One region of the Marinomonas sp. NPDC078689 genome, then DNA from elsewhere that is predicted to be linked to it. Evidence: predicted binding sites of a transcription regulator. Region 1 holds the regulator's gene; the other holds the start of a gene.
The links. Region 1 encodes FNR, which switches genes on or off when oxygen is low (the NO sensors DNR and NnrR bind a similar motif). Its sites were predicted from a motif close to TTGATNTANATCAA; they were not measured.
Positions count from the first base shown of each region.

Region 1 (16,185 bases):
GTCATAGCCTTGAATGGCCAGATCGTTGGCGTCTGCATTTGAATCAATATCTGCAGCAAAGGTTGCTACGCTGGAAAAAAGTACGCTTGCCACGGCAATGTGTTTGATAAATGTTGAAACTTGCATCTTGTTATCCTTCTGTTAAGTTCAATAAAGTCACTCTAGTGTATTTTTATCGGCTATTGAATAAGCATCGAGACGTCCTAAAGTTGATACAAATCGTCCAAATAAGAGAGTGAAGCAGGTGGCTTTGAATAAACTAGAGAGCATCATTGAGAACTTTTCTATCCGTTCTGAGATTATTTTCAGCGGTGGTTTTTGTGGCGGTAAGACACTCGAAAACCACAACACAAAGAATGGAGGGCACCTGCATTATTTACGCTCCGGCAAATTGACCGTTTTACGTGACGCGGGTCATAAGATGGTATTTGAAAAGCCAGCCGTGATATTTTTACCTTTTTCTTCTGCACACCAAATAATGACAGAGAAAGATCAGCCGGCAGAACTGATTTGTGCCTCGGTGCATTTTACGGCACTTGAGCAGCAGAGCGTGGTGTCAGGATTGCCGAGTATTATTTTTCATGAACTAAATGGCGATGCCTTATCAGATACCGTCACTTGGCTTTTTCAAGAAGTGGATCGTTCAGGTCTAGGTCAGAAAAGCATTGTCAGCAAGTTGTGCGATATTTTAGTCATTCAGATGTTTAAAAAACTCACTGAAGAAGGATTGATTGTACAAGGGATGTTGGCGGGGCTAAGTCATCCAATGTTGGCAACAACATTGATAAAACTGCAAGAATCGCCAGAAACCGCTTGGACACTTGAACGCATGGCAGAACATGCAGCCATGTCTCGCTCTAAATTCACCGAATTGTTTCGTGACACGCTGGGCCAAACGCCAAATGACTTTCTAACGGATTTGCGTATTTCTATGGCGCAGAAATTATTACGGCAAGATAAGACCGTCGGCTTTGTTGCAAACAAAGTGGGATACGAACATGGCTCTGTATTAGCCAGAGTATTCAGAAAGAAAACGGGCATGTCACCAAAAGAGTGGCAGAAGAAATCGAGTGAGCTTGATGCTAGGTAAAGATAAGGATGCGGAGAAAGCGTTATTTTTTGCCCAACAAACAGTCCGTAGCGTGTTAAATGAATCATCATCAAGGGATTTAGCGATAAAACAGCCCAGAAGTACTAATATACACTATTTCCGATAATAACATTTACCGGAAATAGTGGAGTGAAATAGCCGTGCACCCAAACGCTTATTTCTGTTACTTCCTCGTTGGCTTGATTTGCTTGTTATCGCGTTTGTTAATTCGCTAACGTTAACAAGCAATCAGGACTTTTGATTAACGATTACTTGCAGCCTTTAGTTTTTCTGTCAGTTGATCCAGCGAGCTGATTTGATATGTGGGCACAATGTGCTCTGGGTGTACTTTGCCATGATGATTGAGCCAGCAAGTATCAATCTGTGCGTTAATGCCACCCAGAATGTCCGACTCTAATGTGTCACCAACCATCAATACTTTCTTACGATCTGGATTGCCCATTTTCTCAAGTGCATGATCAAAAATGGCAACATTGGGTTTCGCTACGCCTATTTCTTCCGAAATAATCACATGGGAAAAATATTGGTCAAACTTTGTTCGTTCCAATCGCACTTTTTGAAGTTGCGTAAATCCATTGGTGATAATGGCAGATTTAATAGATTGGCCTGCTAAATGCGTCATTAACGCCTGTGCGCCTGGCAACGGCTTACATATCTCTGCCATGGATTCTAGAAATTGTTGATTAAGCTGATGGGCAGGAATATTCAGTCGATCAGCCCATCGTTGAAATCGACGAGTTTGCAGCTCTTTCGCCGTCACTTTTCCATCCTGGTAAGCCACCCATAATGGTTTATTGATACTTTGATATTCTGCAAAGTCATCTGCGCTAAAAGTCACCTTGTGTTTTAGCATCATGTGGCTTAAACCTGAGAAATTATCAAAGTGGAATAAGGTCTCATCGGCGTCAAAGATAATCCAATCGTAATTCATTTATCTATTTTATCCTTATAAATACAAATCAGGGTGCAGTATTGGCGCGAGCGCAAGTATAAGTGCCTGCGTATAGGTACTTTCGCGAGTGGCCCTATGGTTTGTAAGCAAACCGATCGCGCCACCTTTTTGTTTTACGTTGTCTGTTTTAAACAGATCATCCATGACATCGCCAAGCTCTTCGCCATTTTTTAAACGCAGATAAACCGCGTCTGGTATCGGCAAGTTAGCGGATCGACCCGTGTGTATTTTTCCATCACGGCCAGCAATAGCGACATAAGCAAAGGTCGCAGCGCCCTCCTCAAAATCATCAACGCCACCTTCCATCGACACAAAGTAATCTTCTTCCTTGTTCGTGTCATGAGCTCTGCAATAACGAATGCGATTTTGCGCGCCCAGGCGCGTTTCATTTTCTGTCATTGGTTGATCGGCGACCCCAGATTCGGTTTCCATGCCTTCACAGTGAATCGTGTGATTTGGGAATACTTGATTGAAGGCCTGATGCGCGGCCGTTACTTTGACGGGGTTTTTGGATGCAACGCGAATTCGAATAACAGTGTTAGGCATAAGCTGGCTTCCTTTAAAAACAAAAAGCCGCAATCAAGGATTGCGGCTTTGGGTGACTCAATTCAATTTAAGCTTGAGCGTTAATAATGGGAGTGGGACACACCACATCCGCATTTTGCGCTCTATGTCTTAGCAAGTGATCCATGATCGTCAAGGCAACCATGGCTTCGGCAATCGGTGTTGCTCGAATGCCAACGCAAGGGTCATGACGCCCTTTGGTAATCACGTCGATGGCTTCGCCCGCACGGTTGATGCTTTTTCCTGGAATGGTAATGCTCGATGTTGGTTTCAGCGCCATATGGACAATAATATCTTGTCCTGAAGAAATGCCACCAAGCACACCGCCGGCGTGATTGCTTAAGAAGCCTTCTGGTGTCATTTCATCACGATGCTGACTGCCTTTTTGTTCAATGACATCAAAACCATCGCCAATCTCAACGCCTTTCACGGCATTAATACTCATAATCGCTTTGGCTATATCAGCATCCAGTCGATCAAAAACGGGGGCGCCAAGGCCTGGCATTACGTTTTTTGCGATGACGGAAATTTTCGCACCAATAGAGTCGCCTTCACGGCGCAAGGCTGTCATGTATTCTTCTAGTTCAGGAATCGCATCTGGGTCAGGGCTGAAAAAGCTATTATTGTAGACCTGACTTAAATCTTTCACTGCCAGCTTGATGGGACCAAGTTGTGACAAAAAACCTTGAATTTCAATGCCAAATTGCTGTTTTAGGTATTTCTTAGCAATCGCGCCTGCGGCAACGCGCATGGCGGTTTCACGGGCAGAAGAACGACCGCCACCGCGATAATCACGGAAGCCATATTTTTGGTCGTAAGTATAATCAGCGTGCGCCGGGCGGAAGGTGTCTTCAATGTTGCCGTAATCTCGTGAGCGTTGATCGGTATTCTCAATGATCAAGCCGATTGGCGTGCCTGTTGTTTTGCCTTCGAAAACACCGGACATGATTTTTACTTCATCCGCTTCGCGACGCTGAGTCGTGTGTTTTGATGTGCCAGGTTTGCGTAGATCAAGGTCTCTTTGTAAATCGGCTTCGCATATCTCTATGCCTGGAGGACAGCCGTCGACAATGGCCCCCAATGCGAGGCCATGACTTTCACCAAATGTGGTGACTTTAAAAAGTGTTCCAAAAGTATTACCAGACATAATGCTACTGTTGCTCGTGTAATAGTTGGTTTAATTGTTCTTTGGTGAGGACAAAAACGCCGTTTCCGCCCTGCTCTAATTCAACCCACATAAAGGGGATTTCTGGGTAGGCAGCTTGCAATGCCACTTCGGTATTACCCACTTCGTATACTAATATACCGTCATCATGAAGATAATGCGCGGCCTGAGCTAAAAACTTATGGGTAAAGTTCAGCCCATCATCACCAGAGGTTAGCGCTAATTCTGGTTCATTATGGAACTCTGCAGGCGCTTGTTGGAAGTCCTGCTTATCGACATAAGGAGGGTTACAAATAATTAAATCGTATTGTTTGCCGGTCAGTGCGGAGAACATATCAGAATGTATGGCCTGCACACGATCTTCGACTTGATGGCGCACGATATTCTCATTCGCGACTACAAGAGCGGCTTCACTGATGTCACTCAGATTCACTGAGGCTTCATCAAAAACCAACGCGGCGGCAATGCCTAAACAGCCACTGCCTGTACACATATCCAGAATAGTTCTTGGATATTGGTTCAGCCAAGGGGCGAACTCACTTTCTAATAGAGAAATAATAGGCGATCTCGGGATCAAGGTGTCTTTTGTCACCTTGAATGGAAGCCCCATAAACCATGCTTCACCAAGTAAATACGGTAAGGGTTCACGCTTATTAATGCGGCTATCGATTAGCTTCAGTAAACGTTTTTTTTCATTGTATGTCAGCGCACAATCTAACATATCCCGATCAAAATCTAAGGGTAAACTTAATCCCCCCATGACAAGATGAACCGCCTCGTCCCAAGGATTGTCTGTGCCATGCCCATAAAAAAGGTCCGCTTTTTGAAAGCGGCTGTAGGTCCAGCGAATAAAATCTTTAATGGTGTTTAAGTCGCGAACTGCGGATTGTCTACTGCTCATTAGAATTCGGCCATGTATGGGGTAAAACAAAGCGGCATTATAGCCTTTATTATTTATTGTCTCTATCCTTGATCTGGATACGAGCGACGGATTGCGTTAATTCCTCCATCTGCTTATTGAGTTTTTCTAGATGGCCATCTTGTATGGATTGATGTTGATTTTTCAGCGCGTGTAACTGCTCTTTTAGCTGAGCGTTTTCTTCTTCAAGGCCGCTGACTTTGTTGTCTAGCTTGGCGAGATCAACGGCTTTTTGTGACAAGTTTAACTGCAACTCGTCCCGCTCTTTTTGCGTTTGCTTAAGTTGACTGTCGATGACCTTGTTGTGTGAAACTATGTCGTCATGGCGCTCCAGAATCATCTGGTGTTTCTCGATGAGCGCTTGGTGAGCGTTTTCTAACTGCTGCTTTTCTTCTGTTACCTTAGCCAAAGAATCTTGCGTCTCACATAAAACAGAACTCAATGAGAGAAAACCTTGGTGCGTCGCGCTTTCTTTTAAGGCTTGCTGATTTTCAAGGTCGACTTGCTTTTCATCCAGCAAGGTCCCAAGGGTTTGTGTTATTTCTCGTGAGAAATGATTGAAGGCTGGCTGCAAGGCATCATTTAATTCTTTCAGCTGATGCTGTTGGTATTCTTTATAGGACTCTTCCCACTCAGTGATCGCATTCAGCAAGGTGGTATTCGATGCATGGCGGCCGTCTTTCTTAAGAAAATAGTCGGCTATTCTTGGGATGTTCGGGAAATGGTTTTGCTCCAATAGATCCCAACAAGCCTGATGAATCTCTTCTCTTGCAATATTTGCTTTACGAGCCATAACGAAACACCTTCTTATACAATAATCAATTAAGTCATTATATTATCTTTTTTATCATTAAAACAGTTTATCTCAATGCCGTGAATAAAAAAGCCCCTGTTTGACAGAGGCTTTGATGACGATAGCAATCTTGCTTAGTAAATTATTGCAGCGTCACTGTGCTGAGTATCTTAGCCGCGAATTGCACGCCAAATTCTTTCGCGACTTTTTCCCATGGATCGCGCTCAGGGGCATAGACCACTGGAGTTGAATTCGGGAAACGAGTCTTTAACAAGTCATGCGCACTGGATAAACCATCAATCAATCCAATTTTCTGAGCTTGAACGCCGGTAAAGATCATTCCTGAGAAAACATCATCTGTGATTTTTAATCGGTCGCCTCGACCCACTTCTACCGCATGAATGAATTGCTGATGCGTTTCATCTAATACCGCTTGCCATTTCTCTTTCCCCTCTTTACTCATAGGCACAAAAGGATCAAGGAAGTCTTTATTTCGCCCTGCGGTGAACGTGCGGCGCTCAACACCAATTTTCTCCATTAACTTGCTGGCATCCCAGCCTGATGAAATAACCCCAATGGAACCTACTAAACTGGCTTTGTCCGCGTAAATTTCATTTGCCGCCGACGCAATGTAATAACCGCCAGAGGCCGCCATGTCTTCAACCACCACAATGACTGGGACATTAGGGTAAAGCGCTTCTTTTTGGCGAATGGCGTCATAGATAATGCCCGAATGAACAGGACTGCCACCTGGGCTATTCATTTCAATCACAACGCCGGTTAAGTTATGGCTTCGGTACGCCTCATCCAACAAGCCGACATATTCAGATGCGTCAATTTCTGCGCCGCTGCCAATTACGCCTCGCATTGGAATAACCGCAACCGTGTCTTTATTTAATTGGGTTGTATCAAATGACATCTGGCTTAGTGCTGCGCCAATCAAAGCCAGCACAAAGAGTAAACCGGTAAAACGGAAAAAGATTTTCCAGCGGCGTGCTCGACGCTTTTCAACCACAGTATCATTCAGTGTTTTTTCCAACAGCTGCCAGAGTCTCGAATCGCTGTCTTTTTCTTGATTCGCTGGATCTGGTGTTGTCGCGGGATTTTGTTCTGCGTCTTGGGCATTTTGCTTGTCTTGCTCTTCGGTCCAACTCATTGCTTTGTTAATCCTAAAATTGATGTTAGCTGCCTAATATCATTAATGATGGCATGGGGGTTACAGGCCTGCAATCTCTCTTGATGATGGGCGCCATAGGTGACGCCGACACTGCGCATTCCTGCGTTTGTGGCCATGTTCAAATCGTATTCAGTATCGCCGATCATGATGGCGTCATCGGGAGTAAGTTCGAGCTCTTCTAATATCTGTTCCAGCATCAAAGGGTGCGGCTTAGAAAGCGCCTCGTCTGCACAGCGAGAAGTGGTAAAAAAATCGTTGGTTTTGGTTAGCCCCATCACTCGATTTAAACCGCGTCGAGTTTTTCCGGTGGCCACAGCTAGGGCCAAACCTGATTGGCGTAATGTTTCAAGTAACTCAAAAACGCCATCGTAAGCGTTTGGTGGTGTTTGGTCTTGATCGACGTAAATCTGCTTATAATGCTCGGTCAATCTAGTTCGGTGAGCGTCATCCAGTTCTGGCCACACGGTTTGAACGGCCGTATCTAGAGACAAACCTATGATGTTCTTGATGTCATCGAAATGTCTTTTAGGCGCATCAACGCGAGCCCCCGCTTCTAACATACTGTTGCAAATTCCTGCAATGGAATCGAAAAGAGTGCCATCCCAATCAAAAATCACTAACTTAACCATGCAATACCTCTTAAGAATGGTGCGCCAAGAGTGTAACATAGCGAAAAAATGTAAGATAAGGATTAGCAATGACTTCTGGTTTCACTTTAGAGCAATTATTCATCGATCAAAGCATCGAATACCGCAAGATAGTAACAGAGGATGATGTTCATACCTTTGCGGCTGTCACAGGCGACTCCAACCCTGTTCATCTCGATGCACAATACGCAGCAACGACGTCTTTTGGTAAGCAAATAGCCCATGGCATGTTGTCTGCTGGCTTTATTTCTGCCGCGATAGGTACGCAATTACCAGGACCTGGTTGCATATACCTGGAGCAAAACTTGAAATTCCGTGCGCCTGTTTTTCTGGGTCAAGAAGTCGTGACCAGAATCACAGTGACTGAGATTAATGAGCGCCGCCGTCGTGTGACGTTAAAAACCGTATGTGAATGCGAAGGCAAAGCCGTAGTAACAGGCGAAGCCATTGTTATGGTACCTGCGGGCGAATAGTTAAGCGCTTATCGTTCCTTTAATATAAAGCACAGATTTTCTGTGCTTTTTTATTTAAAGACGGCGCAAGCGGTTCTTATATATGTAGCGCCCTCACACATCACTTACTAATGCTTTAAAACTGGTCTGCAAAGGTCCCTGTTTCGTCCTTATAGTGAACGAGATCCCAAAAAAAGATATTGGATAGTGTAAATACGCGACATGTATCAAAAAACGCTGGATTTATTTCCGGAGAAGAATATATTTAATGATATAAATCATGAGTTAAGGCGTTTTATGAACTTCCATCTACTTATCATTCTTGTCGTTATCGCATCGTCTTTGTTGAGCCTGTCTCAACGCGCGAACGCACAAGAAGAAAGTAAACAGCGCTGGGTGCCAGCGACTGGGCAGATATGCTGTGAAGCCGCCATTCCTGATTTAGATGTTGACCCAATAGATGACAGCTATGTCGCATTATACCTTTCATTAGTAGTGCCGACTAAAAAAGACAACAAGCTGTTTTCATTTTACCGTCATCCTATTAGCACATCACCTTCTGATAGAATCAAACCAAGGGCCCCTCCTGTTTTCTTGATATAACTCACCAATTTACTTTTTTATCTATTTTTGGAGAACTATCATGAAAACACTTACTTATGTTTCTACTAAAGACGTTAATGCATTAACTTGGCCTGTAACCATCGAGAATATCAACCTATATTCTCCTGCATTAAGCGTATTCACAGATTTTAAAACCGCGGCGCCTCGTGTTATTGAGTCTAGTACTCGTGCTGACGAATTGGTTCGCTTAATGAGAAAAGAGCACGTTCGCATGAAAGTAGTGGTAGACGCCAACAACGCATTTGTCGGTGTGGTAGGGTTAGAAGACCTGTCTGAAGAAGCTTTCATCAAGCAAGTCGCAAAAGGTTTTACTCGCTCTGAACTTTTGGTTGCTGACCTAATGCGTCCAAAAGAAACGCTATTGGCGCTGTCTTACAACTCATTGAAAAATGCCGACATTGAATCATTGTTGTACAGCCAAAAAACCAATGAGCTACAGCACCTTCTTGTTATTGATGAGAACAACAAAACGATTCGTGGATTGATTTCTTCAAGCGACATTGCGCGCCAATTAAAATTGGACATCGATGTTACCTTTTCAAGTTTCCGCAATATTTATAAAATCGCTTTATTGGGTGAAGTACACGCGCCAAGCAAATTGCAGGTAGCCTAACCCTAATAGACACCCTGAAAACCTAAAAAGCTCATGCCACGATTCAGAGGCATGAGCTTTTTTTGGGGTTAAATCCTTGCTATCAAGACAGACTTTTTAAGCCCTATTGGCTTGCTTTCTTTTGAATCCAATAAAAGTAAGTATCACCCTCTTGCACTTGCTCAAGCAAAGTATGACCTAAAAAGTTACAGAACTTAGGGATATCTCGAGTTGTTGAAGGGTCTGTTGCAATCACTTTTAAAATGTTTTTTTCTGCCAATTTGCGCATCTCGACATGCAGCATCATCACAGGTTCAGGGCATAACAACCCAGTAGCGTCCAATTCAGCTTGGTGTTCCATTATCGACTCACTCTTTGTCGTTGTTTATGGGGCGCATTATAAAACGCACTGGCTAGTAGTCCAATCCATGACGCGCTAACCAGGCCTCAATAGACGCCGAAATATTATCAATAACCTCATCTGTGCTTAGTTTCTGCTTTTTTAATGTTTTGAAATCATGATCGGCTCCCTCAAACCATTGAACTTCAACCTTCTCATTAAGTGTTTGCTCATTGACCCACTCAGGCTTGCCAAAAGGGTCTCTTGTGCCCTGTATGATTAAACAAGGCACACTCACCGCATCCAAAAAGGCCAACCTGTGTTTTTCAGGCTTTCCTGGCGGATGAAAGGGAAACCCCAAACAGACAATCGCTTTAACATTTTCTTGCTCTGAAAGCTGGGTGGCCACTCGCCCCCCCATCGACTTACCCGCCACAATCAGGGCTTTCTCAGTGTCAATTTGCGCGGCAAATTCAGGCACTAAACTGACGAATTTAGAAGGAGGACGCCTTTTTCCGGTCCGTTCTTGCTCTTTCATATAATCAAATGTAACAGGGACCACTGGTCTTGCGTGTTGCTGGGTCAAAGTATCGGCAAAAGCGCGCAAAAAGTCGCTCGATTGATGGCCCGCACCAGCCCCGTGCGCCAAATAGAGAGGAAGTTTTAACATATAAATCAGGCACCAAAATAAAAAAGTCATTAGAGCAGATTCCCAAGCTCCTTTGAAGAGGCGGATAGACAAGCCTTGCATAGGATTTCGTACACTTACTAGAAGCAAGTTTTGATCTATATCATGAAGCCACCCTGAGGCTAAGAGTAAACTTCGCATTAGAAAATTTAATAGGAAGACACCATGCTTTGGGATCAATCGCTTATCACCAAATACAACTTATCTGGGCCCCGCTATACCTCTTACCCAACAGCACCACAATTTGATAATGCCATCAGTAAAATTGCTTTAATTGACAAAATGCTAGTGCCAAATCAAGGCCCTATCAGTTTGTACTTTCACATCCCTTTTTGCGCGCATCTTTGTTATTACTGCGCTTGTAATAAGGTGGTTACCAAGCAGTATGATAAAGGCGCTGAGTACGTAGAATTACTCGAAGAGGAAATGCGTTTACGGAGCCTGATGATTGATCAACATAGACCTGTTACCCAGTTGCACTTTGGCGGCGGGACTCCAACGTTTCTTTCTGAGCAGCATCTAGAGCAATTATTTGCCGCGATAAATCAACAATTCACCCTAGTGCAAGATGGCAGCCAAGATTACAGCATCGAAATTGACCCACGAGAAATCACCTCGTCAAAAATGCAATTACTGGTAAAAAATGGCATTAACCGTATCAGTATTGGCGTGCAAGATTTCGATCAAGAAGTACAGCTTGCTATTCACAGAGTGCAGCCAATTAAAATGGTCAGCGACTTGGTTGAAGACGCCAGAAAGCTGGGCATTTCTTCGATCAACTTTGATCTTATTTATGGCTTGCCAAAGCAAACAATTGCAGGCTTTAAAGAGACATTAGAGAAAGTAATTGAGTTAAACCCAGACCGAATTTCCGTCTTTAACTACGCTCATCTACCGGATCGATTTCGCTCACAGCGCCGAATACTAGACCAAGACTTGCCGTCTCCAGAATTAAAATTAAACTTATTAAAGCTGTCCATTGAGACATTAACTGAGGCGGGTTATGAATACATTGGCATGGATCATTTTGCCAAGCCAAACGACAGTTTGAAAGTGGCGCAAGAAAAAGGCCAATTACAGCGTAATTTCCAAGGCTACACCACCCACGCAGAAACCGATTTGATTGCATTTGGTGTGTCGGCCATTAGCCACTTAAAAGGCGTATACATTCAAAACCACACGGATTTATCGCTTTATCAAAACAGCATTGAAAATGGTCAGTTGGCCATTATGAAAGGCTATATAAGTCATCAAGATGACCGTATTCGTCATCAAGTTATTATGACTTTAATTAGCCAATTTGAATTGCGTAGCGAGTCTATTGAGAAAGCCTTTTCAATTCAATTTGACCAGTATTTTTCCCAAGAATTAGAACAATTAGAACAACTGGAAAAAGATGGAATTGTTGAAATCGATCACCTTAAGGAACATACTCATATTAGGGTAACAGAGCGAGGACGCCTTTTGATTCGTTGCGTGTGCATGGTGTTTGATCAGTATCTAGACAGCGCTATCAAATACTCTAAAGTTATATAATAAATTACAGTCAGGGAAACATTTATGTCAATCTCAACCGCACCATCAAGATTTAACAGTAAACTTACTTCGCAATGTCAGAACTGTAGTCTAAGTGCATTATGTCTGCCTATTGCTTTGGCTGATGAAGATATAAATAGACTGGATCAGATCATTGAAAGGAAGCGCCCTCTTAAAAAAGGTGAGATTCTATTTCATCAAGGACAAGCGTTTGATTCAGTGTTTGCAGTTCGTACTGGGACACTAAAAACATTTAACATCACGGCTTCTGGTGAAGAGCAAATCACAGGGTTCTATTGCCCAAGTGAGCTGGTTGGCTTGAGTGGCATTGATAACAATAGCTACCCGATTACAGCGAAAGCGCTGGAAACCACGACTGTGTGTGAAATTCCGTTTAGCCACCTTGAGAACCTAACATCGCAAATCCCTTCTCTGAAACATCAATTGTTTAGGGTGATGAGCCGAAAAATCAGCGATGACCAACAAATGATGGTCTTACTGGGTAAAAAGAATGCCGACGAAAAAGTCGCCTCTTTCTTATTGAACCTTTCCAACCGCTTTAAAAAGCGCGGTTATTCAGCCACTTCATTTAGATTGGCCATGTCTCGCGGCGAAGTAGGTAACTATTTAGGCTTGGCGGTTGAAACGGTTAGCCGAGTGATGACTCGTTTTCAGAAAAATGAGCTGATCGAGGTAGACGGCAAAGAGATTTCAATCATCAACCTGAGCGAGATGCAAAAGTTGGTAGGGATAGCGGACGATTGTGCTAGAATAGCCGATATTTGATTCACAAATTAAGGCTCTTTCCCTTTATGCTTTACGACGATTTTTACGTTAAGTCATTAATTCGCACTGTTGAAGACTGGCCAAAAGCTGGCATCAGTTTCCGCGATATCACTCCTATCTTTAGCGACCCGAAAGGCATGCGCATGGTGGTGGATGCTTACGTGCATCGCTATATCGCAAGCGATATCACACACATTGCCTGTATTGATGCTCGAGGCTTTTTGATTGCAGCTGTATTAGCTTATGAACTGCAAAAGCCACTTATTTTGATTCGAAAAAAAGGTAAGCTACCGGGCAAAACCATTTCTCAGAGCTATGATTTGGAATACGGTTCAGCAGAGCTTGAGATTCAAGAAAACGCGGTTAAAGAAGGCGATCATGTGTTGCTGTTTGATGATTTGATTGCAACCGGTGGCACCCTATTTGCTGCCATTGAACTGCTTACTAGCCAAGGAGCAGAAATCAAAGAAGTCGCCGCTATTATTGATCTGCCTGATCTTGGGGGCAGCCAAAAGTTACGCGATAATGAGATCCCTATTTTCAGTCTTTGCGCATTTGCAGGCGAGTAATACACACTTCTGCCCCTAATTAGCAGGGGCAGCAGAAACAAAAAAGGTGGTCAATATGACCACCTTTTTTTATGCTTAACCCAGTCTATTCTTAGAATGCGACGGAAGCACCAACGCTAAGACCATCGCTTGTTTCGCGACGCTCATCATTGGTATAAACAGACACTGTGCTGCCGTAGCCAATGTAAACACGTGTGTTTTGAGTGGTCATGTATTCACCACGAACGTCATAAGTGTACATGTGATCCAAACGAGACACAGACAAGACTTCAGGAGAGTAATACGCTGAGCCATAAACGCTTAAGCGATTTGCCATTGGGAAGGTGTAACGGTACCAACCACCCAATGCTGCAGCAACCGCCACATCATCGTTTCTGCCATTCAGGTTGTTATCCAGCGCATACACACGAACCCCAAGACCAATCTGCAATGGGCCGCTGGTGTCTGTGTCTTGAATGTTTAAGCCAACATAAGCTGAAGAAGTGTCATCATCAGAATCGTGCGTGCCGCCAGCCGTCAAGGCGAAAGGCCCCATGTCTAGGCTCACATCAGCTTTAGCTAAATCATTGGTTAAGCTCACGCCTGCGTTAGACGCCAACACCATGGATGAACTTAAAATACCCGCTGTTAGCAGTAAGGCCTTATTCGTTAGATTCATTTCCATTAATCCTATATTGAGATGATGTTTAACTTGTTGAAAGCATCTTCTGATTGCTTTAATTCTTTAAAGTCGAATAACTCAGTATCAGCAAGGTGAGAAGGAACGACATTCTGCATTGCTGTAAACATAATATCCGTACGACCTGGGTACTCTTTATCCCATTGCTGAAGCATATCTTTTACCACTTGTCTTTGCAGGTTCTGCTGGGAACCACACAAATTACAAGGAATAATTGGGTAAGACTTTGCGGTAGCAAAGGCTTCGATGTCCTTCTCTTTGCAATAAGCCAAAGGACGAATAACCACATGCTTGCCATCATCGCTAAGCAACTTTGGTGGCATTGATTTTAACTTACCACCAAAAAACATATTTAAAAAGAGGGTTTCTAAGATGTCATCTCTGTGGTGACCCAGGGCAATCTTAGTGGCGCCAATTTCTTCTGCAAATCCGTACAGGGAACCTCGTCTTAAACGTGAGCATAAGCCGCATGTGGTCTTTCCTTCAGGAACAATTTCTTTAACGATACTGTAGGTATCGCGTTCCAATATATGGAAATCCACCCCTTGCTCTTCTAAATAAGCCGGTAAAATATGCTCAGGAAAGCCGGGTTGCTTTTGGTCTAAATTGACCGCAACGAGTTCGAAATTAATCGGTGCACTGGCTTGTAAATTACGAAGAATTTCAAGCATTGTGTATGAGTCTTTACCGCCAGACAAACACACCATTACCTTATCACCCTCTTCAATCATATTGAAGTCTGCGATGGCCTGACCTGTTTGTCTGCGTAAGCGTTTTTGGAGCTTGTTAAGCTCGGCTTTTTCTTTGGGTTTGCTAGTAAAATCCATGATCCACACGTGTATAAAACGAAATGCGACTATCTTACTATACAGTCCTCCCAGTCGCATTAAAAAACATCTGCTCTTACCCCATGGAGGTCACAAACCTCTCATTAATTATTCTTTCAAGAAATAAAGTGGAGAGCGACACAGCTTGCAAATGTATTCGGTGCCCTTCTTCGCTCGGTTATGACGATGGGCTGTGAAAGTATGGATTTGGCACTGGCATTGATAGCGGAAGGCTTTTTTTGGTAAGGGAACCTCAAAGTTATGGGTTCGGTTTGGCTCAAGATGAAACACCTTTTTCATCACAGCTTGCCACTCTTTACCATGGGGGCGAACTTCATGACCATAAATTTGGTAAACAATGATATGCGCGACTTCATGGGGTACCACTGTCTCCAGAAAAAGCGCGGTATTTTGCTGCAGCATAAAAAGGTTAAAGCGCACCTCATTTTTATGCAGATGCGCGGTACCAGCAGCCCGCCCTCTCTGCTTTAAATTACAGCTTGGCGGGTCAAAATGTTTACCAAAGAAAACATCCGCTTGCTGCATACACAAGGTCACTTTGTGCTGAATTTGTGCCGCCAGTGACGCGCTATCGTCTAGATCAAGAGGGGGTTGCTGTTGCCTACTCGCAAGCATAATCCTGTTCCTTTCTCTCTTCGATGTCATGCAGCAATGGCAGCAATGATGCTGCGAAAGCCGCCACAGACTCTTTTGACAAACCCGTTAGCCGACTTAGTGAAGCAATAGAATTAGGTTTGTGTTGGTAAACCTTTCTCAGCTGATTGTCGCTTAATATGTCACTGCCTTGGGATAGCTTCCAACTCTTTAACTTATGCCAAGTGGCCGTTTCTTTAATGCTCTCTTCGCTGTCTAATGTTGGGTAATACTTCTCTTGTGCCAACAAAATTTGTGCTTGTGATTTCAATACGCTGCGGGCTTTTTCTTTTAGGTGAACACAAAACACCTGAGCTTGATGAACCTCGATATAATTGAAGGCAATTAAATGACGAATCACCGCTTTCCATTGCGCCTCATTAAGTTCCTTACCTTTGCCAAATAATGACAGTCGCTCCCCCTGTATCGCACTCACACCTTTAGTTCTTTTCCCTAATAATACCTGTATCAGCACAGAAAAAGGGCGAATCCCTTTGGTGTGATAAATTAATGACAGCAATTTCTGACTGGCGACCGTGGTGTTTTGTTCTGACGAAGGATGCAAGCAGCGATCACAATGACCACAGTTATCAGACGCCTCGCCAAAATGATTGAGCAAGTTTTTACGGCGACAGCCTCGACCTTCAATGACTTTGAAAAACGCACTCAGTCGTGCCGATTTATCCCCATCTTCGTGATCCTGAAAGGCGCTAAATTGCTGAGCATTAAGCATGTCTTGTAAGCCGTAAAGCAACAAGGCTTTGGCGGGCTTGCCATCGCGCCCTGCGCGGCCTATTTCTTGAAAGTAAGCCTCGGGGCTGTCTGGTAAATCCACATGCACGACAAATCGAATATAAGCAATATCAATGCCCATTCCATAAGCGGTGGTGGCCACCATGATCAATCCCTTTTCCGTCGAGAATCGTTTATGGCTAAGCTGTCTGTCCCTGTCGCTCATAGCCGCATGATACGCCAAGCTTGGCAAACCAAGTTGATTTAACCAGTTTGCGAGTTGTTCTGTTTTCTTGCGGGAACGACAATAAATGATGCCACTTTCACCTGCCATTTCATTGTGCAGAAAATACAGGACTTGTAGCTTGGATTTTCTTT
Region 1 is NZ_JBITUJ010000003.1:150,202-166,386, reverse strand. It holds gene ACIGBN_RS06990 (YHS domain-containing (seleno)protein) at 1-126, opposite strand, end outside; gene ACIGBN_RS06985 (AraC family transcriptional regulator) at 245-1,090, shown strand; gene yjjG (pyrimidine 5'-nucleotidase) at 1,353-2,042, opposite strand; gene yjjX (inosine/xanthosine triphosphatase) at 2,058-2,609, opposite strand; gene aroC (chorismate synthase) at 2,677-3,774, opposite strand; gene prmB (50S ribosomal protein L3 N(5)-glutamine methyltransferase) at 3,779-4,693, opposite strand; gene ACIGBN_RS06960 (hypothetical protein) at 4,743-5,504, opposite strand; gene sppA (signal peptide peptidase SppA) at 5,647-6,660, opposite strand; gene ACIGBN_RS06950 (HAD family hydrolase) at 6,657-7,310, opposite strand; gene ACIGBN_RS06945 (MaoC family dehydratase) at 7,379-7,801, shown strand; gene ACIGBN_RS06940 (hypothetical protein) at 8,078-8,383, shown strand; gene ACIGBN_RS06935 (CBS domain-containing protein) at 8,424-9,017, shown strand; gene tusA (sulfurtransferase TusA) at 9,121-9,357, opposite strand; gene ACIGBN_RS06925 (alpha/beta family hydrolase) at 9,410-10,006, opposite strand; gene hemN (oxygen-independent coproporphyrinogen III oxidase) at 10,190-11,560, shown strand; gene fnr (fumarate/nitrate reduction transcriptional regulator Fnr) at 11,585-12,346, shown strand; gene ACIGBN_RS06910 (adenine phosphoribosyltransferase) at 12,373-12,915, shown strand; gene ACIGBN_RS06905 (YfaZ family outer membrane protein) at 13,007-13,573, opposite strand; gene ttcA (tRNA 2-thiocytidine(32) synthetase TtcA) at 13,585-14,421, opposite strand; gene ACIGBN_RS06895 (SprT family zinc-dependent metalloprotease) at 14,530-15,057, opposite strand; gene ACIGBN_RS06890 (RecQ family ATP-dependent DNA helicase) at 15,044-16,185, opposite strand, start outside.

Region 2 (16,185 bases), on a different contig from region 1:
GATACCAAGGTGGCGATCATCGTGGCGGTGGGCCTACGGGGCCATTAACGGGCACGGAAATAGCTAACAAAATAGACCCTGAAGACCTAAAAGCCGAGCAAGACGAAAACGCCCCTTATGTTGGCGGTGATCATCGTGGTGGAGGCCCAACGGGACCTTTATCTGGTGTAGCAACCGACAGCGCAGCGAGCTCTGAGGAAAAAGCGACTCAAACCTCTTCTATTGCAGAAAACTCGGCGAGCGTGGAACAAAGCAGTGATCTTCAAGAAAGCTCAGAAACTGGCGCAGACGAAGAAGTGTACTTAGGCGGAGATCATAGGGGCGGCGGTTCTGTGGTGCCTTGATCGAGTCAATGGTGCAGCATTGTCTAATAAAAAACCTGAGCGTTGGGCAACCATACTCAGGTTTTTTTATGGAAGTTAGGACACCTTGTTAGGCGATGACATAGTGTGTTCATTAAAGTGTCATCGATTCTGTGTATTTTGATGGGATAGCAATTAACCGTCTACGATGTTCGCATTTGAAGGATACACAAGATGAAATATAACGCTTTGCTCGTCGGCTTAGTGTCCGCTGGTGTGTTAGCTGGTTGCACTAGCACAATGACAAAAACAGCCGATACGAGTTTTACCACGTCTTTTCCACAAGAGGGCAGTCCGCTGCCTTATCGGGTTTTACGCAACGACTTATTGGATGCAAGAAGCGGTAAAGTATTTGACATTCGTAACGGTGGCTACGGTTCGGCAATGACAGGGAACCCTCATCATGCCAATCAGTTTTATGCGTTAACAGATCGTGGCCCAAATGCCGCTTTTACTGGTGATCTAGGGAAAGGAAAGATGTTCCCTGTAGCGGATTACACGCCTCGTATTGGTTTGTTTGAAGTGATGCCAAATGGCGTGATTAAGCAGCGTAAAGATATCCTATTGAAACGCCCAGACGGTACCTTGATAAGCGGTTTGCCCAATTCATCCGCGTTAGGCGGAACGGGAGAAACGCCATACGATGCCAAAGGCAATGCCATCTTGGAGAACCCCAACAAGCCATACAATAAAGTCAGCAATCCCATTAAGTTGGATGATTACGGTCTTGATGGGGAAGGGTTGGTTGCGCTAAAAGATGGCACCTTTTGGGTGAGTGATGAATATGGCCCACACATAGTTCATTTCGATGCTAATGGCGTTGAAATGGGTCGTATAAACGCCTTTAAAAACGACAGCAGGGACCGTTTCCATTTGCCTGCAGTATTCCAATATCGTCGCGCGAACCGTGGTATGGAAGGTTTAGCCATTACACCAGATGAAAAGACGCTGGTGGGCATTATGCAATCGACTTTAGCGAATCCGAATAAAGCCGCGCAAAAAGGGGATTTAACGCGTCTGGTCAGTATTCGATTAGACAATGGCCAATCTGAGCAGTATTTGTATCGCCAAGAGAAAAAGCAAAATTCGAACTCTGAGCTAGCCGCGCTCAACAGTCATGAGTTTTTAGTGGATGAACGTGATGGTGGTTTTTTACTTGGCGGATTAGATGGCGACGCTAACCCGAATGTTCAAAAGCATATTTACCGCATCGACCTTACGACAGGCACACCATTGTCTAGCGTCCCTTTATCGTCTTCTATTACACGTGACCCTCGCCATGGGTTGATGATAGACGGATTGACCCTAGAGCAATTTGTAGAGAAAAAAGGCTGGGCAGCATTGGCCGAAAAAGGCATGAAACCGGTTGAGAAAACCTTGGTGGTAGATGTGGTGAAAGCCGTGAATTACCCACACGATAAAATGGAAGGCCTATGGGTGATTGATTCACACCATTTGGGCATTTTAAACGATGACGACTTTGCGACCTGGTCTACAAAAGGTAAGTTAGAGCAAAAATACCTTGATAAACAGCAAGTGGATGGCAACCGCCTGTACATAATTGATACCGACTTGTTTGCTACAGAGTAGGCTTGTTCTCTGATTTTGAGAACTTTTGTCAGAAATTTTGCGTTTTTTAGTGATCATTGAGGATACCGTGAGACAATTTGCTTGGTCTTATTTACGGCTAGCCTCAAGAAGCTTTAGACTCGTCTTTATTATTGGTGAAGAGGAGCTTTTTATGAAATCAGCAAAACGAATGATGAAAGCGATGGTGTTAGCGTCCTTGTTAGTCGGGTTAACCGCGTGTGTGTTTATGCCGCATGGACATCATGGCGGTGGGCACGGTGGTCGAGTACATAGCCGGTAATCAAAAAAAGCGCAGCGGCGCTTTTTTTTGTGTCTAGGGTTTGGGGTTATTCGTATTCGACCTTTATGATTTAATAGATTGTTTTTTATCAAGAAAAATGGACAAATCAGTATTAATTACGCGCCAAAACAGAAGAAAATCCTCAACTATTTTTAGCTTTATGGTAGATTGAAGCAATACAACAGAGTTCGGACCATTATTCGAATAATAACATCACTTAAGATAGATTTGTGGTCGGCACAAATCGCGCTTTTAGGGAGCCAAATATGCGTTTTAAGCACACTAGACTTTTAGCTAGCTCGATTCTACTTGGAGCTATGACAACTCATGCGATGGCCGCAGAATTTAAAGTCCCAGTTTCATACGAAATTATGTACGTTGACCTTAAAGACACCAGTAAATTTGGTTCTGATTTTGATATTAAACTTGATAAAGGTCATCACCAAGTTGTTGTTCGTTATAACCAAAACATCCGCAATAGCGACGATTTGAATCTATACAGATCAGAGCCTATCATCATCGATTTTGATGTAGAGCAAGACACCAAGCTTGAGCTTAAAGCGCCTTTTATCCGCAAAGATCAACAAGCATCGGACTACGCAGACAAACCTACCTTTACTATTGTAGATGCAAAAACTGGCAGCAAATATGATTACACAGATCAGATGCTACCGATGAAACCGGGCTTTCAACCAACACGAAATTACCTAGAAGAAATTAAAGTCTTCACAGGTGTGAAAGCCGCGAATGCCGCGAGCTCTGCAGCGACTTACGCACCAACACCACCACCAAAAGAAGTGGCTGAAACCAATGAGTTCCAGATGATGCAGTTCTGGTTTAATAAATCTGACGCGGCAACGCGCAAAGATTTCCGCATCTGGATGGTAGATAATACGCATCAACCAAAAGCGAAAAACACACAATTTGAAATGCTGACATTCTGGTTCAATAAAGCCACGCCAACTGAGCGTAAAGCCTTCCAAGTTTGGTTAGTTCAGTAATTTTGTAGCCTTATAGATGTAAAAAAACCTGCCAGAGAGCAGGTTTTTTTTCGTTTGGAGATTATTTATACCGCTTTGACGGATGTTTGTGTTACTCGACTTTTAGTAAATTGCTTATTAATCCATAGGGCAAAAAGCATGATTGCGCCGCCAATTGAAAGACGTATTAGGTCAGCGTCACGATTCCAAAATATCAGGTTGACTAGGATGCCGGCAGGTATGAGCAGATTGTTAGAAATAGCAAGAGTACCAATGTTCACCAGTGTTGCGCCGCGATTCCAAGCAAAATATCCCACCCCAGAAGCAATAATACCAAGGTAGGTTAATATGCCCCACTGTAATGGTGTTGTTGGTAATTTATCTAAGTCTCCTAGTAACAAAAAGCATGGCGTAACGACTATTAATGCGCCAATAAAGAACCAGCCAAATATGGCTCTTTGGGGCAAATCGATGGTGCTTTTTGCCATTATCCGTTTATAACCCACTTGACCAACAGCAAAGCAAATATTGGCACCTTGGACAATCAGAAAGCCTTTGATAAAGCCTTCATCCACACCTTGGTAGCGAATAGCGACAGCGCCTAAGACAGCAACGCCAGCACTAAAAATAAAGCCTGGGTTAAATTGTTTAGCGAATAGACCATTGATCAATGTCACATAGATAGGCGTCAAAACACTAAAGAGTAATACTTCTGGCACGGATAGATATAAAAAGGATTGGTAATAAAAGCCATACATAATGCCCAATTGAAAGGCACCACATAGCATCAGTAACAAGGCGGTTTTAGCTTCTATTTGACGCCATTTTAAGAAGGGTAAAAAGACGAGAGTGGCGAGGGCGACGCGCATTAATACCGAGAACCAAGCATCCACTTGCCCCGCTAGGTAAACGCCGATCAGGCTAAATGAGAATGCCCATAAAAAAGTGACGGCAATAAGTATTGACATGGTTAAATTCCAGAAAGTTCATCAAAAGTGACGCTAAGTTTAACGACTTTGATAATTTTGGTAAATCTGTTTACCAAAAATAAAATTCAGGTTTACTAATGTGGTTTTTTTAGCAGTGTCATTGTTTAGCCGTATAAAACCATAATGGTGATGGGGTGAGTAACGAGTTAGGACGGCTAAAGAGTTGTTTTTTATTGATCTAGATTCAGGTTTTGTTGTGCTTGTCGGCTTGCCTCCGGAAAACCTTGATCTAGATTAAGATTTATTCTCATCAGACTTGTTACCTTGCTGGTCATTGATATTTCGTTTGACCAAAAAAGGAATCTGATGATGAAAGCATTTATCCCTGTTGCCCTTGTTTCTGCTCTTTGCTCTTCTGTTGTGCTTGCTCATAATGAAGGCGATTTTTTCGTCCGTGGTGGTGCCGCGATTGTGATGCCGAATGAGAGCAGTGATGACGTTGGTGGTAATGAGCTGAAAATTGATGACGACACTCAATTAGCGGCGACCTTTACTTACATGGCAACAGACAATATTGGTGTTGAGCTGTTGTTAGCGACCCCTTTTACTCATGACGTTAAGCTTGACGGTGATAAAGTTGCCGAGGTGTCTCAATTGCCACCGTCTTTGATGGTGCAATATTATTTTGCTCAAGCGAACAGCAAAATTCGCCCTTATGTTGGTGCTGGTGTGAATTACACTTTTTTCTTTGATGAAAAAGGCAAAGGGGCTTTGTCTGGAACAGATGTTAGCGTAGATGACTCAATGGGTTGGACGGTTCAAGCAGGGGTGGATGCAAAATTTGCAGAAAACTGGTTTGCGAATGCGTCAATTTGGTACATGGACATTGATACCGATGTACGTACTGCCATAGGAACTATCCATACAGAAATTGACCCTGTCTCCGTTATGCTCGGTGTGGGTTACACCTTTTAAAATGTGATGTGTTAAACCACTAAAGCGCCCCTGTATTGATGTGTCATCATGCAGGGGCGTTTTGCATTGTCTGGAAAAAGTGTCTGGCAAAACGTGTTTATAAAGGCGCGGTTTAGAAAATGATTAAGTGCAATACGCCGCGTAATAGCATGCCGATCAGGCCGCCGTATATGGCCACACGCATCACTTTGTTAATGCGTGTTCCGGCGGCAGCGAAAATAGCAATGCCTGCGATATCAAGAGGATTGGTCGCAAATCCAGCCATGCGATTAAGTTCTGTAACGCTAATGGCACCTTGTTTGACTAAGTCGATGGTGATGCCAACGTAAGCGGTGCCACCTGCGATAAATTTGGTGACGAGTGGTAAAACACTGGCTTCAGGCAAATGGATTAGGCTAAGTGCTGGGGCTAGAAGAGGCGCTAAATAGTCAATGACATGGAGAGCTTTGAGTAAATTGACAAAAAAGATCGCAATAATCAGCATAGGAATCATGCCGAGCGCCAAGCGCATACCTTCTTGTCCACCGTCAGACAAAATCTGTAAGACGCTCTTTTTCCCTTCATAATGAGCGGGGGCGGTATTGTCTTCATCGGTGACTTCTCTACTATCCCAACTTTTTGTGAACAGGTAATAGGTGACGGCCGCCGCGGCTAACCCACCCACAAACGAAGTCGCGATTAAAATACCGACATTAAGCCCGACAGCGGCTAATGGAAACGCCGCGTTGGCTTGTGACATGGCGAGTACCATCGCGATGGTGGCTGCCAAGTGACGCTCGTTGGTGCCGTTCTTATCCATTAAGGACAAGGTTGCGATGGGCGCGGCAAAACTTACGAAGGTGATTTTTAACGCGGCAAAAACGCCGAGTCCAGGAATACCAAATAGACGAGTAACTGGTGCAATTTTATCGCATAGCCAACTTAAAACACCTTTAGCATCAAGCAGTTTCATAATGGCGAGCATGATAACCATCATGGGCAATAAAATGTACAAGGCCATATCAAGTCCCGCTTTACCGGAGACGAGTACAAGAGAAATAAACTGGTCCATCAAGTGTTCCTGTTGATAGTAAAAAACAGCAATAGAGCGGCAATGTATAGAAAAAACGCGCTAAATAGAAGGCTTGCTTTGTTTTGATCGTTCTTAAACTTCGCCTTGAATACGAGTATGATGCGCAACACCCAACGCAAAAAGAGAATGATTTATGTCTGATACTTGGCTCATGGCATACGAACACAAGTGCCGTGATTTTATCGAGCAAGCCAGCATAGCAGATGTCGCCCATGATATTCACCACATAGAGCGAGTGGTTCGCGTCGCCAAAAAATTGGCGCTAGAAGAAGCGGCAGAGTGGGCGATTGTTGTGCCAGCGGCTTGGTTGCACGATTGCTTTTCTGTGCCGAAGAACCATCCAGATAGAGCCAAAGCGTCAACCATAGCGGCCGATAAGGCGGTTGAGTTCTTATCTGATATTGGCTATCCGTCGCAATATCATGCAGCGATTCACCATGCGATACGCGCCCATAGTTTTAGTGCCAATGTGTCCCCTGAAACGCTAGAAGCTAAAATAGTACAAGATGCCGACCGTCTTGATGCGTTAGGTGCGATTGGCGTGGCGCGTTGCATGCAAGTGAGTGGCGCGCTTGGGCGTCGTTTGTATTCTTTACACGATCCTTTTTGTGAGCAGCGTCAAGCGGACGATGTCACTTTCAGTATTGATCATTTTTATAAAAAACTCTTTCACATTGCTGACACCCTAAATACGAGCGCGGCGCGAAAAGAGGGCAAATCAAGAGAAAACTTCATGCGCGATTTTCTACGCCAGCTGGCTGAAGAAATCTAATAAAGCCTCTCTCTTCGGCTACCCTTGACGCAATATGGTCAGCGTAACACCGCCGCAGATTTGATTTGCGCGATGACGGCCTGACCTTGGTGTAAATTTAAGCGTTGGGCGGACAAGGCGGTAATGTTGGCCAGAATAGGCGTGTTTCCTGCGAGCATTCTGACCATCATAGTGCTTGAGTCTTGCGGGTCTTTGATCAGTTCATCGATCAATACCGGTAAGCGATTTAAAATACTTGAATTGTCTGCATGGGAAAGTGAGATGCTGACGTCTCTTGATTGCACTCTTAAGCGTACAGTGTCGCCTATTTTTTCACGGCCTTGTTTGACCATCATCTGATGATTGTCAAAGTGTAAGGTCGATAGCCCCCATTCATCATTCTGTTCAATAACCGTGCCTGAGATAAGCACACTGGTGTCTTGACCTTGAGCTAGCGCCGTGGGGGATTGTCCAAGTACGGCTTGGGTTGCGCCTTGCTCGATGACTTTTCCATTTTCTAAAATAACCAGATGATCGGCTAGGCGAATGACCTCATCGATAGAGTGGCTAATGTATAGAATGGGAATTTGCACGCGGTGACATAAAGCTTCCAGATAAGGGAGTATGTCCTGTTTTAAAGAATCATCTAAAGCGGACAGAGGCTCGTCCATTAGCAATAATTTCGGCTGGATTAATAGCGCACGCGCGATGGCGATACGTTGACGTTCCCCTCCCGACAATTGATTTGGGTATTTTGCTAGCAGTGGCTGCAGACCCATTAAGGCGATGACATCCGCATAATCAATGATGGTGCGCTTGGCGTCGGCTCTTTTTATCGCAAAGTCGAGGTTTCCCTTAGCGGTTAGATGAGGGAATAAGCTGGCTTCTTGAAAAACATAACCTATCGGGCGTTTGTGGGCAGGGAGCCAGTTTGTTGTGCTTTGCCAGCGTTCACCGTTTAGGCTGATGTCGCTGTTTTCGCTTCTTTCTAAGCCCGCAATACAGCGCAGAAGTGTTGTTTTACCTGAGCCTGAGCGACCAAATAACGCCGTCACTCCTTGGTTTGGTAAATCTAGATTAACCGATAAAGAAAAATCGTCAGAATGCTGTTTGGTTAGGCGTATTGTCAAATCAGTCATTATTAATAAGGCCCAAAATGAGGGGTGCTTTTAGTGCGTTTTTGCAGCGAATAAAGCAGCGCTAAAACACAAAAAGCAAAGGCCACCATAAGCAAGGAGAGGAGATGGGCTTGGCCGTATTCTAGCGCTTCTACATGGTCGTAAATCTGCACAGAAAGCACGCGTGTTTCCCCTTCGATATTACCGCCAATCATCAAAATAACGCCAAATTCCCCTACGGTGTGGGCAAAGCCCAGCACCGCCGCGCTAAGGTAACCGGGTTTTGCCAGAGGAAGCGCGACGTGGATAAAACGGTCCCAAGGGGAAGCTCGTAATGTGGCTGCGACTTCTAATGGACGTTGACCCATGGCTGAGAATGCATTTTGAATGGGTTGCACCACAAAGGGCAAAGAATAAATCATGGAAGCGACAACTAAGCCACTAAAGCTAAAGGGCAGGGGCGACAGCCCGAGCGAGTCTAGCGCTGAGCCGAGCGTACCATCAGGGCCTAGAAAAAGCAGTAAATAAAACCCTAGTACGGTGGGCGGCAACACCAATGGCATAGCGACAATGGCGTTGATCGGCGCTTTTAACCAAGATTGCGTACGCGCCAGCCACCAAGCAATCGGTGTGCTTATGATTAATAACAAACTGGTGACCAATACCGCAAGCTTCAGCGTTAGCCAAATTGCTTCTAGGTCACCTGGGCTTAATGACATGCTAAAAAGCCTTTATTGTGGCGTTGTCTGGTAGCCAAAGCTGGCAATTTTTTGCTGGATATCAGCGCGCATTAAAAAGGCTAAAAAGGCGTTGGCGACTTCTTTTTGATGAGAGCTTGACAGTACCACAGCGGACTGTTTGATGGCGCTGTGATAGGAATTAGGCACTTTCCAATAGTGGCCTTTTACGTCACCAGCAAGCACTTGGGATAAGGCAACAAAGCCCACATCGGCATTTTTACTGTAGGTAAATTGATAGGTTTGCCCAATATTTTCCCCTTGCACCAGTTTGCTTTTCAGCTTAGACCAGAGCGCCAGTTTGGTGAGCGTTTCTTTTGCCGCTTTACCATAAGGCGCCAATTTAGGGTTCGCAATGGCGATTTTTCGAGCCTCTAGTAGGGTCTTGTCTACGGGTTCTACTGATTTAAGGCTGGCTGACCAAAGAGCAAGCGCCCCTTTTGCGTAAATGATTTGGCTGCTTTCTAGCGCTAAGCCTTTTTCAATCAGCTTGTCGGGTTTGGCTTGGTCGGCAGAAAGAAAAACGTCAAAAGGCGCGCCGTGTTGAATTTGTGCAAAGAACTTACCCGATGAGCCAAAGGAAAGTTGTATTTTGTGTCCTGTTTCTTGTTCGAAAATAGGCGCCAGTTTTTGAATTGGCGACGTGAAATTTGACGCTACCGCTAGGCGTAAAGGTTCGGCAAAAGCGATGCCAGTAAAAGCGATAAAGCCGCCTAGGGTAATGATTTTCAGCAGCGATGTGAACACAGTGCCGTTCTTTTTGATTAAAGCATGGAGCATAGTTATTAAATCTCAAAGTCAGTGTAGGTGTGGATGGACGTGATACGGGACACCTCTTCCAAATAGCGCTGAATAGGTTCAGGGAAGAGCAGTCCAGAAACCATAGTAAGGCTTCTTAATATAGGAAACAGGAGTATATCATCCCAACTGATGGTGTTGTTATGATCCGAAGGCAGAGACAGTGGTGACAATGCGTTTAAGGCTTGTTCCACTTGCTTTTTGTATTTAGAAGAGTCTAGTAAGGCGTTTTCAAAGCTTTGTTGAAGGTCTTTCTCTTTTTTCGATTGGAAATGATCTCGGGCACTTTGAGTGGCAAATTCAGGCAGTCCCAAGAGTATGATTCTAGGAAACACCAAGCAGCGAATGGCTTGTTCAACCTCCTTCAATGGGGATGGCTGATTGATGCTATTCGCCTCGCCTCGGATGATTTTACGGGGGTCGCCGATGGTGTCTAAATGCTTGGCAATCAGGAGGTTATCAGACAGGGTAGTGCCGTCAGAATGTTCGAGAATAGGGGCTTTTTTGGCGTTTGTTAATGTCAGACAGGTTTCTTCATCGTCATTTAGCAGATACACCTTCTCATGAGGGATCTCTTTGTAGTTTGCGATCATGTCGACACGGACGCAAAATGGACAGTGATGGTATTGGTAAAGTTTCATCGAGTTCTCCGAATGCTATAACAACATTGTTATTCAGAAGCCCTGACGAGAAATATTCGCTGACCCTAGTGAGGGTAAGTTCGTTAGGCTACTGCCGCGCTGCTTTCACCAATGAGCAGATAAAAATTGCCTTTTTCAACGCCCAGTGTTGCGCGTTTTAAGGCTTTTCCTTGGCAAGGCCCTGCAATGCATTGACCATCTGTTGGCGTGAAAAGAGCGCCATGATGGTGGCATTTTAGATAATCCCCTTCTTCATCCAGAAAAGGCTCTGCTGAGCAGTTTAAAGACCGCTTTTGATGGGGGCAGCGATTCTCGTAAGCAAACAGCTCGCCTTTTTGTTTCACTATGACAAAATCGGTCCGATCAGTTTGGAAGTGCAGGGTACTGCCTTCAGATAAATGTTGGGCATTTGGAATAAGGTGTTTATCAAACATGACAGGACCACATGGTAGTAGGCAAAGAAAAGGTCGAATTCCAGCGCAAGCGCTGTGCGGCTGGCTTTTTCACAGGACGATGTAAATGCTCAAACAAAACCGTATTCATGGCGATCGAACTCTTCGTTTGTATAAGTTTAATTGCTGGTGTGGCCTTATTGAGCCATCTTTTTATTGTCATGGTTAAATGTTCCTTTATCCATTGCAATAGACTACTAATGAAAGTGTCAGATTGTTATGGGTCTTGTCAATATAAAGCAGGTTAATTGGTGGAATTTTGTCGATGATCTGAATAATAAACAATAGTTTGTGAATCGTTATTGCGAGCCAGAGATAAGCTCCTTATACTCCTCAAATGGCTAATAAAACCCCCTCAAAATCTCCACGTAAGTCGATGACTTCAAAAACGAAAAAGAAACCAAAAGGCAAAGCAAAGCGCTCCTTTTTTGGCAAACTCTGGCGCTTCATTTTTAAATGGGGGCTGATTATTGCTTTGTTAGGAAGTCTACCTTTTGCTGGTTGGGTCTGGTGGCTTGATCAAAAAGTGGTGGCTCGCTTTGAAGGCCAGAAATGGCAAGTGCCTTCTGAAGTCTACAGTGCGCCCATTTACCTCAAAAGTGGCGCGCCTTGGAAAAAAGCCGACCTCGAAGCGCTGTTGCAAGAAACGGGTTATCGTTTTGGGCGTAACAGCCAAAAAGTAGGCTGGGCGGCTCGGAGTCGCACCAAAGTCAGTGCTCATTTGCGCTCCTATGTCGATTATTCCGGTTATCACCCTAGTGAACGTCGTATATTTTCTTTCGAGGATGGAAAGTTATCGATCCATTCGCTCAATGGTGACCTGGTTGCGCAAGCAAGCATCGAGCCTCAGCGCATTGGTTTTTTATACGGCGGTAACACCGAGCGTCGGGAAATTCTTTCCTATGAGGACATCCCTCAACCGCTGATTGATATTCTTACTACGGTAGAAGACCGAGATTTTTATCATCACTGGGGGATTTCTCCTACTGGGATTGCGCGTGCCGCTTGGGTTAATGCCACTCACGGTTCCAGACGTCAAGGTGGCTCAACGTTAACGCAGCAGCTGGTTAAGAACATGTTTCTTAGCTCAGAGCGAACCTATACTCGTAAGCTGACCGAAGTGGTGATGAGTCTGTTGTTGGAATATCACTATTCGAAACAGGCGATCATTACCGCTTATATGAATGAAGTGTATTTGGCCCAGGTCGGTAGTGAAGGCTTACATGGTTTTGCCGCAGCCAGTCAGCATTTCTTTGGACGTCCGTTAAAAGAGCTAAATATCGATGAGTTTGCGCTGCTAGTCGGCATGGTTAAGGGGCCTTCTATATACAATCCTGAGCGCCACCCTAAACGGGCATTGGCGCGTCGTAACACGGTATTGGCGGTACTCAAAGACCAAGGTCGTTTGACTAACTCTGATTATCATGTGCTGGTGAAGCAGCCGATTCGCCTTGCGGATAAACACAAAGAACGCTCTGTTTACGGCGACTATTTAGACCTGGTGTCGATGCAATTGTCCCGTGACTTTGACCAGAAAACACTCGCCACAGAAAATCTACGCATTTACACAGGGGTGGATATTAGGGCGCAGCAAGCGGCCAGCCAAGCGATGCGTCGCCAAGTTGGGGCGATTAGCCGCAGTCGCAAATTAAAAGGGCTGCAAGGGGCCATGGTGGTAACAGACCGAACGAATGGCCAAGTGCGTGCTATTGTGGGCTCAAGTGATAAGTATTATTCCGGCTTTAACCGTGCTCTTGGGGCGGTGCGACCGATAGGATCTTTGGTGAAACCGCCACTCTATATGTCCGCCTTGGCGACAGGGAAATTCACCTGGTGGTCGCCCATCGAAGACAAGCGCATAAGGTTTGATATAGCGGGGAAAATTTGGGCGCCAGAGAATTATGATCGCACGACTCATGGGGTCGTGCATCTTTATGAAGCCATGGCGAAATCCTATAACTTGGCGACCATTAACTTGGCGCAACAGGTAGGTTTTGACCGCGTTGGTGACACATTAAGACAGCTGGGCGTGAAACGACCATTTACCATGCATCCGGCGATGGCGTTGGGGGCCTTGGAGCTTTCTCCGTTCGAAGTGGCTAGATTGTATCAACCGATTGCCTCGCGTGGACAAAGTAGCGAGCTGGGCGTGGTGTTGGCGGTGATGGACCAAAAAGATCATTTGATTAAACGCTTCGATCGTTCAACAAGTGTGCCCTTTACTGAAGCGCTGTTAGCAGTGACCTTGGACGGTATGACCAAAGTACCCGAAATCGGCACAGCAAGAGCCGCTCAGCATCGTTTTCCAGGGTTAACCTTTGCTGCGAAGACTGGCACCAGTAACGAATTGCGTGACAGTTGGTTTGAAGGTATTACCGGCGATTACGCGAGTACGGTCTGGTTGGGGATGGATGATAACGAGCCGATGAACATCACCGGCGCTACGGGCGCTCAAAAAGTATGGATTGATTTTACAGAGCATACCAATCCACGTTCTTTGCCAGAAACATTGCCGTCAGGCGCCGCGCGTTATAATGTGTTAAACAGTTCGTTTGAAATTGCAGCCGATCGTTGTGATGATAAAGAGTCCTTAGCGTTTGTATTAGGCACCCAGCCTCAAAGCTCTTCGTCTTGTATATGGCCGTTTTGATGCGCTTGGGTTGTACCTAATGCATGTTTTATCTCGTTGTTTGTTGGAAGGAGTGTGTGCGGTATGGGATTACACAATGCCGTTGTTTTTTGTTTGATCGCTGGCGCTTTTGTCAGCAACTTCTCCCATGCAGTCAGTGCTGAAAAGAAAGTAGAGGGTGTTTGCTCAGCGCTCACCGCGACGGGGAATTTAGAGTATCCTCCTTTTCTTTGGCGCGCAGCAGATAACAGCCATCACGTTCTTGGCGCCAATCGCCTGATTATTGATGAGTTAAGTCGTCGTATTAAAATTCCTATTACCTTGGAAGACGTTGGTCCTTGGTCAAAAGCGCTATCCTCTGTGAAAAAAGGCCAAGTAGACATGCTTGCTGGTGCCTTTTATACCAACAGAAGAGCGAGTTACATGGATTACTTTTATCCTGTAATACTGCATACCACGAGTGTGGTCTGGCAACGAAAAGATAAAACGTTTCCTTTTCATTCCAAGGAAGATTTAGAAGGAAAGTGGGGGGCGACTGTGATGAGTAACAGTTTTGGGCAAGCGTTTGACAGTTTTGCTCAGCAAAAATTAAATATTTTTTCGGTTGCGAGTGTGTCGACGGCATTTCGAATGCTGATGGCGGACAATGTGGATTATGTGCTGTATGAAAAAAATCCAGGTGTCGCGTACGCATCGATGCTAGGGTTTGAAAATCAAATAGAGTCAGTGCAGCCTTTTGTGAGTAGTGAGGGCTTGTATTTGACGTTGTCGAAAGCCTCTCCTTGTAATACGCCGACGATCAAGCGAAAAATTGCACTGGCGTTGTATGGTATGCATCAACAGGGCTTGGCAGAAAAAGCCCTGCTAGAAGGGGTTAAAGAGTGGCGCCAGTCGCGGTTAAAGGTGACGGCCTTATTAAATAACAAAGACTGATGCGACTGACGGCCGTTGGTTGCGTATTTAGTTTAATAAACCGCGGTACACTTGTTCCCACTTCTCAGTGGTTCCTTCCCAACTGAAGTCATAAGCCATTGCATTGCGTTGTTTCTCTCGCCAGGCATGAATGTCTTCAAAGCAGGCTAAACTGCGCAATAACGCGTCGTTCAGTGCGGCTTGATTGGCGTGCTCGAACACAAAGCCGTTAGCGTGCTCGCCTTCTTCAAAGACACTGTCTGCTAATCCTCCTGTTTTTCGAACCAGCGGCAAGGTGCCGTATTTCAATGCGTAGAGCTGAGTAAGGCCACATGGTTCAAATCGCGATGGGATCAATAACGCATCGACACCTGCTTGCAGCCGATGAGAATAGGCTTCGTCGTAACCAATTCTGATCGATACTTGCTCAGGGTAGCGCTGTTGCAATTCCAGATAGGCGCTTTCTAATGCTTTGTCTCCAGAGCCTAATACAATCAGTCGGCAACCTTTTTGCAATAGACTCGGGATGGCTTCTAACACTAGGTCGAGGCCTTTTTGCTCGGTCAAACGGCTAACCACCCCAAAGACCAGTTTGCTTGGGTCTTCTGATAGGTTGTTTTCTTTTAATAAAGCGAGTTTGTTGGTTAGTTTGTTTTCTAAAGAGTCCACTCCGTAGGCTTGCTTAATGAGTTTGTCTTTCTCGGGTGACCATTGCTCGTAATCGACGCCATTTAAGATGCCATGTAGTTTATAGCGCATCGCTCTTAGCGTTCCGTCTAGGCCGTCACCGTAGTCGCTGGTTAAGATTTCTTTAGCGTAGGTTGGGCTGACTGTGGTAATCGCGTCGGCGTAAACCAGGCCGGCTTTAAGTCCAGAAAAACGCCCATAAAACTCGAGGCCATGAATGCTTAAAAGTTCACCAGAGAGCCTCATGTCGGGGAACTTATTCATCTCAAAGCTGCCGTTATAACGTAGGTTGTGCACTGTGGTGATGATGGGGATATGATTCATTTTCCAGCTTTTTAAATACGCCGCTGCGAACCCCGTTTGCCAATCATTGAGGTGCAGTATGTCAGCTTGCCAGCCAATTAGATGGCCATGTTGAGCCAGCATGGCGATGGCCCAAGAGAAGGCGCCAAAGCGTAAATGATTATCAGAATAGTCTATGCCATCTTGATCGACATAAGGTCCAGCATCGCGTTCAAACAAAGCTTGGCATTGCAGAAGAAATATAGGTGTGTCATTTTCTATGATACGTGTTTCGAGCAGGATTAAGTCACCAACCCCAAATGGGTTGCCCAAATTGGTTTTTTTATGGATAGGTTCGACTTTTTCTAATATGCCTTTGTAAGCAGGCATGATAAGTTTTACATCGTGTCCTTTCGCTCTGAGGGCCACTGGTAGAGCACCAGCAACATCGGCAAGCCCGCCTGTTTTTATCAAAGGGTAAATTTCGGATGCGGCAAATAGTATTCTCATCATCTCGTATCTTATTGATTTGGCATGGTCAGGATAGTATACCTAAATATAATTCGGAGTAGAGTTAGTAGATAACTTTTTAAGGGTAAATTATGGATTTAAATACCGCATGTATGAAAACTTTGTCTATCATTCTTGCTGGTGGTAGAGGCTCCAGGTTAAAGCAGTTAACGGATAACCGCTCTAAACCTGCTGTTCCGATCGCAGGGAAATATAAAATAATCGACTTCCCACTTTCGAATTGTATCAACTCAGGCATGCGTCGCATTGCTGTCCTTACTCAATACCGTTCCCATACTCTTAATCAACATGTCCAACGCGGCTGGAACTTTCTGCGCTCTGATTTTAATGAGTTTATTGAACTCTGGCCTGCCCAGCAGCTAACTGGCGGAAACTGGTACCAAGGGACAGCGGATGCCGTGTATCAAAATCTGACCATGATTGATGGCTTAGACAGTGAATACGTGCTTATTTTGGCAG
Region 2 is NZ_JBITUJ010000001.1:466,466-482,650, forward strand. It holds gene ACIGBN_RS02120 (hypothetical protein) at 1-344, shown strand, start outside; gene ACIGBN_RS02125 (esterase-like activity of phytase family protein) at 537-1,952, shown strand; gene ACIGBN_RS02130 (hypothetical protein) at 2,104-2,232, shown strand; gene ACIGBN_RS02135 (DUF2057 family protein) at 2,550-3,233, shown strand; gene ACIGBN_RS02140 (carboxylate/amino acid/amine transporter) at 3,299-4,180, opposite strand; gene ACIGBN_RS02145 (OmpW family outer membrane protein) at 4,508-5,116, shown strand; gene ACIGBN_RS02150 (nucleoside recognition family protein) at 5,229-6,167, opposite strand; gene ACIGBN_RS02155 (HD domain-containing protein) at 6,322-6,960, shown strand; gene modC (molybdenum ABC transporter ATP-binding protein) at 6,999-8,078, opposite strand; gene modB (molybdate ABC transporter permease subunit) at 8,081-8,776, opposite strand; gene modA (molybdate ABC transporter substrate-binding protein) at 8,789-9,541, opposite strand; gene grxB (glutaredoxin 2) at 9,580-10,233, opposite strand; gene ACIGBN_RS02180 (Rieske 2Fe-2S domain-containing protein) at 10,317-10,667, opposite strand; gene ACIGBN_RS02185 (transglycosylase domain-containing protein) at 11,062-13,335, shown strand; gene ACIGBN_RS02190 (substrate-binding periplasmic protein) at 13,399-14,247, shown strand; gene glgA (glycogen synthase GlgA) at 14,275-15,708, opposite strand; gene glgC (glucose-1-phosphate adenylyltransferase) at 15,798-16,185, shown strand, end outside.
Region 2: a site for FNR is predicted at 4,426-4,439, ahead of ACIGBN_RS02145 (OmpW family outer membrane protein). Genes of this name have one in related genera too.